2 regions of the Erwinia sp. AC075 genome follow, and region 2 is predicted to be linked to the other one. Evidence: predicted binding sites of a transcription regulator. Region 2 holds the regulator's gene; the other holds the start of a gene.

Region 1 (5,008 bases), 1.9 Mb from region 2:
AGCGCCCACTTTTGGTACAGCCCGCACACGGTGAGTGGCTGACGACGCTCAATGACAGACGTTCCGGCGGTAAGGTCAGGGTTTTCAGCCGCAGCCACAGCAGCAGATTGAAAGCGGCAACGGCCAGTAAAATCAGGCTGCTGGATTGAGGATGATCGCTAAAGGTGGCCAACTGATAAAACGCGGTTGCCAGCGAGTAAGCCAGATTCAGCCCCCAGCCAATCGAGAAAAACATCCAGCGGCGACTGCTTTCCCGCGCAATGGCACCCATCACGGACACACAGGGCACGTAAAGCAGCACGAAGATCAGATAGCTGTAAGCGGCGGCGGCACTGCCGAATTTGCTGTGCATCACCCCCATCGCGCCGGTCGCCATTTCGCCGTCGCCCTTACTGGCTTCAACCGGATTCAGCAGCACGCTCAGGCTGAAGGTCTCTTTAACCCCGTCCCAGGTTTCTGTCAGCGCGTCTTTCAGCTCACTGGTCAGGCTGAAGCTGGCAGCGTCAAACGGCTGCTCGTGCAGGGCTTCAGCGGTGTACAGCGTGTTCAGCGTCCCGACCACCACTTCTTTCGCCATCGCGCCGGTTACCAGGCCGACCGTGGCCTGCCAGTTATCCGGCTGCACACCCATCGGCGACAGCAGTGGCGTCAGGGTGCGGCTGACGGTAGCCAGCGCCGAATCGTTGATGCTGTCCACCGGCTGACCACTGAACGAGAAACTGTTCAGCGCACCAATCAGCACGCTAACCACCACGATGACTTTGCCGGCCCGCAGCACAAAACTTTGCAGCCGCTGCCAGGTTTGCAGCAGCAGACTTTTCAGATGGGGCACGTGCCAGGTCGGCAGCTCCATCACAAACGGCGACGCTTCCCCACGCAGTAAGGTTTTTTTCAACAGCAGCCCGGTCACAATGGCAGCGACAATGCCCAACAGATAAAGACTGAACACCACCAGCGAGCCGCTTTTGCCGAAGAAGGCGGCAGCAAATACGGCGAAGATCGCCAGCCTGGCACCGCAGGACATAAACGGTGCCATCAGCACGGTCATCAGGCGCTCGCGCGGCGCATCCAGCGTGCGGGCGCCCATCACCGACGGCACATTGCAGCCAAAACCGACAATCAATGGCACGAAGGATTTGCCGGGCAGACCCAGCGCCTGCATCAGACGATCCATCACAAACGCCGCGCGCGCCATATAGCCGGAGTCTTCCATCAGCGAGAGGAACAGATACATCAGGCCGATTTGCGGCACCAGCGGCATCACGGTATTGATACCGCCGCCAATGCCCTGTGCCAGGAACAACGTGAGCGGCAGCGGGAAGTGCGCCATGGCCCCAAGCCACTGCGTGCCGTGAATAAATATCGCTGCCGATCCGATCTCAAACAGCGGTTGCAGCGCGCCGCCAAGGTTGATGGCAAAGAAGAACATCAGGTACATGACGCCAAAGAAAATCGGCAGGCCGAGCCAGCGGTTGAGAACCAGGCTGTCGAGCCGGGTTGAAAGCCGGTGCGCGGTTGCCCGATGCGGCACGGTCACCGCGTCACACACCGCATCAATGGCCTGATAGCGGGCTGCCGCAATTTTCAGCGGCGCTTCCGCCAGGTCAGGGAACGTTTGCAGCAAGGCTGCGGCGTCGCTGGCCTGGGAGCGGCTGTAGATATCGCCTTCAAGCAGCTGTAACGCCAGCCATCGGCGTTGTACCGGCGATCGCTCGCCGTGCATGGCGTCACTCAGCGTGGCCACCTGCGCGAGGATCCCGGCGGGATAGCTGACCGCAAACTGCCCGGCACGCCGTGAATGGTCATCAATTGCCTGCTTAAGCTGTTCAATGCCCTGCGCGCGAGTGGAAACAAGCGGAATAACCGGGCAGCCGAGCTGCTTTTCAAGGGAAGGAATATCAATATCAATCTGCTGGCTGGCGGCGATATCCAGCATATTCAGAGCGATGATGCAGGGCACGCCCAATGCCTGCAGCTGCTGAGTCAGCCATAGGTTACGGGCCAGATTGCTGGCGTCGACCACGTTGATCACCAGATCGGCTTCGCCGCTTAACATGTAGTGACAGGCAATCTGCTCGTCAAGTGAGCTGTCGGCAGAAAGGGTGGTGAGGGAATAGGTACCGGGCAGATCGACCAGTTGCACAGCATAGCGTTGCGTCGCGAACTGCCCCTGTTTGCGCTCGACCGTCACCCCAGCCCAGTTGCCTACTCGCTGCCGCGCGCCGGTTAACTGATTAAACAGGGTGGTTTTACCCGAGTTCGGGTTGCCAATCAGGCCAATGGTGCAGGTTTTCATCTTCATCGTCCCCTCAGCGCTGAGGCTCCAGTTGCAGGAAAGCCAGGTCTTTTTTCCGCAGCATCAGGCTGACGCGGCGAACTTCGATCTGCACCGGATCGCCCAGCGGGGCAATGCGCTTGACCTGAAAATGGGCGCCGGGCAACAGCCCAAGCGCCAGCAGTTTCTGTCGGAACGCGGCGCTGACGGAGGGAGAGAAGCTGACGATTTTATAGTACTGCTGCGGGACGATCTGCATAGTTCCACCTGGCGGCGGGAGGCGCCGTGATATTCAACGGTGGCAATTATAATGAGAACGATTCACGCTCTTATTGATGCAGAACAAGCTTGAGGGGAGCGAAACTAAACACAGGTGAAATGACGCGCGGACCGGCAGATCCGCGCGTGTTGCTTAGCGTTTCTTGCCGAACGCCGCGGCCAGCGCATCACCCATCGCGCTGTTGTTGCTGACTGCGGGCTGAGCCGCCTGCCGTGGACGCGGTTTGCCCTGAGCGGGTTTCGCGTTGTCACGGCCGGCATTGCCGCCGCCGCCACGGCGAGCGTTGCCTTCGCCTGGCTGCTCATCAAGACGCATAGTCAGCGCAACGCGCTTACGCTGCAAATCGACTTCCATCACCTTCACCTTAACGATATCACCCGCCTTGACCACCTTGTGTGGGTCATCGATGAACTTATCTGACAGCGAAGAGATATGCACCAGACCATCCTGATGCACGCCGATATCGACGAAGGCGCCAAAGCCGGTGACGTTCGTGACCGCGCCTTCCAGCACCATGCCGGGCAGCAGATCGTTCATGGTCTCGATACCTTCTGCGAACTGGGCCGTTTTAAACTCAGGACGCGGATCGCGGCCCGGTTTTTCCAGTTCTTTGATGATATCGGTGACGGTCGGCACACCGAACTTCTCATCGGTAAAGTCGACGGCACGCAGGTTGCGCAGCTCGGTAGGGTTGCCCATCACGTCATTCAACGCCTGCTGAGTGGCGGCCAGAATGCGCTGCACCACCGGGTAGGCTTCCGGGTGAACCGTTGAGGCATCCAGCGGGTTATCGCCCTGGTTAATGCGCAGGAAGCCCGCGCACTGCTCAAAGGCTTTCGGTCCCAGACGGCTGACTTTCAGCAGCTGCTGACGATCCTGGAAACGGCCGTTCTCGTCGCGCCAGCTGACAATGTTCTGCGCCATCATCTTGCTCAGGCCCGCCACGCGGGTCAGCAGTGGCACGGAAGCGGTGTTCAAATCAACGCCAACGCCGTTCACGCAGTCTTCGACCACCGCATCCAGCTTCTTCGCCAACTGGCTCTGGCTGACGTCGTGCTGATACTGGCCAACCCCGATGGATTTCGGGTCGATTTTCACCAGCTCAGACAGCGGATCCTGCAAGCGGCGGGCAATCGACACCGCACCACGGATGGACACGTCGAGGTCAGGGAATTCCAGCGCGGCCAGTTCAGAGGCGGAATAGACCGATGCGCCGGCTTCACTGACGATCACTTTCTGCGCCTTGACCTGCGGATACTGCTGTTGAATATCCAGGTAGAAGCGCTCGGTTTCACGGGACGCGGTGCCGTTGCCGATGGCAACCAGCTCAACGTTGTGTTTTGTGCACAGCGCCGCCACGGCCGCCGCGGCTTTTGCCGTCTGGCCGGTATGCGGATAAATGGTATCGGTCGCGACCAGCTTGCCGGTGGCATCAACGATCGCCACCTTCACGCCGGTACGCAGACCCGGATCGAGGCCCATGGTGGCGCGCATGCCTGCCGGTGCCGCCATCAGCAAATCGTGCAGGTTACGGGCAAAGACGTTGATCGCTTCATCTTCGGCGCGTTCGCGCACGGTGCCCATCAGCTCGGTTTCGAGGTGCAGCAGCACCTTGATGCGCCAGGTCCAGCTGACCACCGCTTTACGCCAGCCATCAGCCGGTGCGTTGTTCAGGCGCAGCTGCAGGTGATCGATAATGATCTGCTCGCCGTGGCTTTCACGCGGCGGCTCATCGAACTGCGGATCGGGATTCAGTGACAGCTGCAGGATGCCTTCATTGCGGCCGCGAAACATCGCCAGCGCACGGTGGGATGGCGCGGTGGCCAGCGCTTCGTGGTGATCGAAGTAGTCGCGGAACTTCGCGCCTTCCTCCTGTTTGCCGTCGACGACGCGCGACACCAGGTGGGCATGTTTCCACAGGTAGTCACGCACTTTGGCCAGCAACGAGGCGTCTTCAGCGAAGCGTTCCATCAGGATATAGCGCGCGCCATCAAGGGCGGCTTTGGTGTCCGCAACGCCTTTATCGGCATCGACAAAGGTCGCGGCCAGTTGCTCAGGGTCGTGTGAAGGATCTTGCCACAGCGTGTCGGCCAGCGGTTCCAGACCGGCTTCAAGCGCAATCATTCCGCGCGTGCGGCGCTTTTGCTTATAAGGCAGGTAAAGGTCTTCGAGTTCGGTTTTGCTCAGGGTGTTGCTGATGGCGGTGCTCAGCTCATCGGTTAACTTGCCCTGGTCGCCGATGGATTTCAGAATCGACTGGCGTCGCTCTTCCAGCTCCCTGAGGTAGCTCAGGCGGGTTTCCAGCATACGCAGCTGGGTATCATCCAGCCCGCCGGTCACTTCCTTACGATAACGTGCGATAAACGGCACGGTATTCCCTTCATCCAACAGACGGACAGCGGCATCAACCTGTTCTGCTCGCGCCTGCAGCTCACTTGCAATAATGCGGCTCA
Region 2 (5,008 bases):
TGTCTTGCAACGAAATGAAGAAAAACGACTTACCTACGGACAAGGAATAAAGGATGAAAAAGTTCAGAGCCAGTCTGATATCGGTTGCGCTGATATCTGCGTTAGCCAGTGGTGGAGCAGCCGCCAACCAGCAGTTAGTCGATCAAATCAGCCAGTTTGGCGTGAAGTACAAAGTGACGGACAATCTTGCCGCCCAGCATGGCGTGGATTGCGCCGGACTGGGCGCTGACTGGGCCTCCTGTAACCGCGCAACCATCAGCTTCACCAATCCGGGCCCCGCCATCGACAGCAACGACTGGGCAATTTATATGTCTAACGTGCATGAAACGTTGAAGGTCGAAAGCGATCAGTTTCGCATGGTGCATATTGTCGGGGATTTAACCCGCCTGGAGCCGACAGACAAATTCAAAGGCATTGCGGCGGGCGAAACCATCGAGATCCCGATCGTGAATGAATACTGGCAGCTGTTTATTACCGATGTGATGCCGCGTTGGTATGCGACCTCTGGCGATGCCACGCCGAAAATCCTCGTCAGCACGGATACCGAGGAACTGACCGATTTTGTGGAGCCTTTTGGCGCTCAGTGGAAGCGCATCGCAGATGATAAGAACCTGTTGATGGATGCCCAGGGCCGCTTTACTAAAAACAGCGATGTCGCCCCGATGGCCGCGTCCACTTTACGTGGGCAAATCCTTCCCACCCCGTTGAAGGTTTCGGTGTTCTCTGATGACGCGGATCTCTCTACTGGGGTGACGCTGGAACTGGCAAGCCTGTCGGCAGAGAAAGCCGAAGCCATACAGCAGCGTTTTGCGCTGATGGGAATCAAAGCGCAGCCCAATGGATACCCGATTACCACCCGGGTGAGCCAAAAAGCGTTCGATAAAAAGCTGGCCGTTCCGGGGGGATACACGCTGAATATTGGCAAGGACAAGGCTGAAGTGGTGGGTTATGACCAGAGCGGCGTGTTCTATGGTTTACAGTCGATCCTGTCGCTGATCCCGGCCGATGGCAGCCTGAACGTGGCGACGTTAAAGGCCAGCGATGCGCCGCGTTTCCAATACCGTGCGGTGTTCCTTGATGTGGCGCGCAACTTCCACAGCAAAGAGGTGGTACTGCGCTTGCTGGACCAGATGGCGGCGTGGAAACTCAACGTTTTCCATTTCCATCTGACCGACGATGAAGGCTGGCGTATTGAAATTCCAGGCCTGCCGGAGTTAACGGAGATTGGCAGCAAGCGTTGTCACGATCCCGAAGAGAAGCGCTGTTTGCTGCCACAGTTAGGATCGGGACCAAACAGTGATAACAGTGGCAGCGGTCATTTCAGCCGTCAGCAGTATATCGATATTGTGAAGTATGCTGATGCGCGCGGTATTCAGGTCATCCCGGAAATCGATATGCCGGCCCACGCCCGGGCAGCGGTAATCTCGATGGAAGCGCGTTACGATCGCTTGTTCAATGCCGGTAAGGAAAAAGAAGCCAATGAATTCCGCCTGCTCGATCCCAGCGACAATTCCAACACCACCTCCGTGCAGCTTTACGATCGCACCAGCTATCTCAATCCGTGCCTGAGCTCCTCGTTACGCTTTACCGACAAGGTGATAGGTGAAATCCAGGCGATGCATAAAGCTGCCGGACAGCCGCTGAAGACCTGGCATTTCGGCGGAGATGAAGCCAAAAACATTCGCTTAGGATCCGGCTATTCGGATAAGAACACACCCGTTGAAGGCACCGGTTTACTGGACTTAAGCCAGCAAGATAAGCCGTGGGCAAAATCCCAGGTCTGCCAGACGATGATTGAAGAAGGAAAGATTGAAGACCTGGATCATCTGCCGAGCGACTTTGCCCTTAACGTCAGCAAGCAGGTTAAGGCACACGGTATCGGCAAAATGCAGGCCTGGCAGGATGGTATTAAAGACGCTAAAAATGCCAAAGCCTTCGCAACGGACAGGGTTGCGGTCAACTTCTGGGATACGCTGTTTTGGGGCGGTTTTGATTCTGCCAATGACTGGGCAGGCAAAGGTTATGAAGTGATCGTCTCCAATCCGGATTACCTGTATCTCGATTTTCCTGCCGAGGTGAATCCGCTGGAGCGGGGATACTACTGGGGAACGCGCTTTACCGATGAACGGAAAATTTTCCACTTCGCGCCGGATAACTTGCCACAAAACGCCGAGACTTCCGTCGATCGCGACGGCAAACCTTTCACGGCTAAATCTGACAAGCCCTGGCCTGGCGCTCACGGCATCTCCGCTCAACTGTGGAGTGAAACCACCCGTACCGACGCGCAGGTGGAGTACAAGCTTTTCCCGCGCATTTTGTCCGTGGCGGAACGCGCCTGGCACCGCGCAGCCTGGGAGCAGGATTATAAAGCCGGCAAAGAGTATACCGGCGGCAAAACCCGCCTGGTAGACCAGCAGGCTCAGCTGAAGGACTGGCAGCGGTTTGCCAACCTTCTGGGGCAACGTGAATTGGCAAAACTGGATAAAGCCGGCATTGCTTATCGCTTGCCGGTGCCCGGTGGGGTGGTGCAGGACGGTAAGCTGGTGGTCAATACCGAGCTACCGGGCTTAACCGTTGAGTACAGCCTGGACGAGGGGACAACCTGGCAGCAGTGGCAGGCGGATCAACCGCCGGCGGTGGCCGGTAAGGTATTGCTGCGTACGCGCAGTCCTGATGGTCTGCGCGTCAGCCGGACGGAAGCGCTGTAACGGGGCGACAGGCAAAAAAAAACCGGTGAAGGATCACCGGTTTTTTGCTGTTAGTGTAGATTACTTGTCGTGCAGCGTCTCATCTTCACGGCAGTCACCGGTTGAGCAGTGACCGTAAAGGTACAGGCTGTGGTTACTGAGTTTGATGCCGTGGCGCGTGGCGATATCACGCTGGCGAGCTTCGATGTTTTCATCACGGAACTCGATCACCTTGCCACAATCCAGGCAAATCAGATGATCGTGGTGATGCTGCTGAGTCAGTTCGAAAACGGATTTACCACCTTCGAAATTATGACGGGTAACGATCCCGGCATCATCAAATTGGTTAAGAACGCGGTAAACCGTCGCCAGACCAATCTCTTCGCCCATGTCAATCAGACGCTTGTACAAGTCTTCCGCACTGACGTGATGGCCCTCAGGTTCCTGAAGTACTTCCAGAATTTTAAGTCGTGGAAGCGTGACTTTCAGGCCGGCCTTCTTTAATGCGGTGTTATTGTCAGTCATGCGGATATTGTCCTGTTACTTTGCTAGTCACTTTGTGGCTGAAAAGCCCTGAACATCGGTCGTCGCGAAAAGCCAAACGTCTCATTATAGAACTGATATTTCGAAATGAACACCACTGGCGATGCATCTCAATCAAGGGAGGTAAGGAGAAGAGTCGTTACGTCCGTGAGAGCAAGCGGTTGGGCTGACATTTCGCTCTGCCTCATCATAGTCGCTATTAGAGCGAAAGGCGCTGAGAAAGCGGGTGACCGATGGCGATATTTTACAGATTTGCAGATGAAAGTTACAAAAATGTGTCTATTACTTCTATAGGAAAAACCACTGGCCTGATGTGAGATACCTCCCAATCAGGCCGGTCTGATTACGCTTCCAGGATTTCTTTCAGCTGGAGCTCGTCATAAATCTGTTTGACCCACTGCTCGGTGCGCTCACTGGTGAGTTCTGGCTGACGATCTTCGTCAATAGCCAGACCGAGGAAGTGCTTATCATCCGCCAGCCCTTTCGAGGCTTCAAAATGGTAGCCTTCAGTTGGCCAGTGACCGACGATCACCGCGCCTTTAGGCTCGATAATGTCGCGGATGGTGCCCATCGCGTCACAGAAGTACTCAGCGTAATCTTCCTGATCGCCACAACCGAACAGCGCAACGAGCTTGCCGTTGAAATCAATTTCTTCCAACGTCGGGAAGAAATCATCCCAGTCGCACTGCGCTTCGCCGTAGTACCAGGTTGGGATACCGAGCAGCAGAATATCAAAGGCTTCAAGGTCTTCTTTGCTGCTTTTAGCGATATCATGAACTTCAGCCACCTCTTTACCGAGCTGCTTCTGGATCACTTTTGCAATGTTTTCTGTATTGCCCGTATCGCTGCCAAAGAAAATGCCTACGATTGCCATGACTTACTAACCTCTTGAAACGTATTGATAGGGTAAAGGCTGCTTATTACAGATACCGGCAATGATAGCAGACAGCTACAGGGGGATAAATGAGTAATCCGCCTGCTTTTGTCGCTTTGTGCTTCACCGGGGGGTGCTGAAAGCGCCTGTTCAGCGGTCCTGATCGGCCAACTGCGCCATGACCATTTCTTCAATCAGCTCGCTGCGGCTCATATTACGCTGCTCGGCAAGCTGGTTCAGAGCATCAACCGCGTCACTGTTCATTTTCAGTTCAACGCGCTTCAGCCCGCGCACTTTATCGCGCTTAAGCTGGTTGCGTTTGTTGATACGCAGCTGCTCATCACGCGTCAGCGGATTGGTTTTTGGTCGTCCCGGGCGACGGTCATCTGCGAACAGATCGATCGTGGTGCGGTCCGTGTTTTCTTTTGCCATAGAATCGTGATACTGAAAGGCTGGAGTTCTGATGGTTCAGGCCTGATGTCGGCTGAAATTCGTGCAGCGACAAATTTTTAGCGCGCCATCATACCCCAGCGAAAGTCATGACGACAATGATTTAGCCATCTCAGGATATAATTGTTTTTACAGCGCAAAAAAACGGCGTATTGCGCGCAAAACAGCATCAGGTTTCTCGGCATGGACCCAGTGACCGGCACCGTTGACCACATGCGCACGGGCTTTGGGGAACTGCGCCAGCAGGGCGTCACGATATTCATCGGCCAGGTAGGGCGAACGTTCGCCGCGAATAAACAGCGCGGGATGCTCCCAGGCCGGAACCGGCTGCCAGCCAATAATCCGATCGTAGCACTGCCACAGCACCGGCACGTTAAACCGCCATTCCCCTTGCTGGAAGGATTTCAGCAGAAACTGAATCACGCCTTCTTCTTCTATCGTTTCACGCATCAGC

What was found. Region 2 encodes Fur, which represses iron uptake genes when iron is present. Its sites were predicted from a motif close to ATAATAATGAGAACNACTATCAA; they were not measured.
Region 1: feoA (ferrous iron transporter A) is a predicted target of Fur. The motif match lies at 2,580-2,602, and genes of this name have one in related genera.

The regions. Positions count from the first base shown of each region.
Region 1 covers NZ_CEEDEU010000001.1:4,221,278-4,226,285, forward strand. Annotated here, with positions in the region: gene feoB (Fe(2+) transporter permease subunit FeoB) at 1-2,296, opposite strand, end outside; gene feoA (ferrous iron transporter A) at 2,310-2,534, opposite strand; gene AC0IXH_RS19730 (Tex family protein) at 2,688-5,008, opposite strand, start outside.
Region 2 covers NZ_CEEDEU010000001.1:2,278,654-2,283,661, reverse strand. Annotated here, with positions in the region: gene AC0IXH_RS10740 (beta-N-acetylhexosaminidase) at 54-2,708, shown strand; gene fur (ferric iron uptake transcriptional regulator) at 2,769-3,212, opposite strand; gene fldA (flavodoxin FldA) at 3,574-4,104, opposite strand; gene ybfE (LexA regulated protein) at 4,255-4,536, opposite strand; gene ybfF (esterase) at 4,684-5,008, opposite strand, start outside.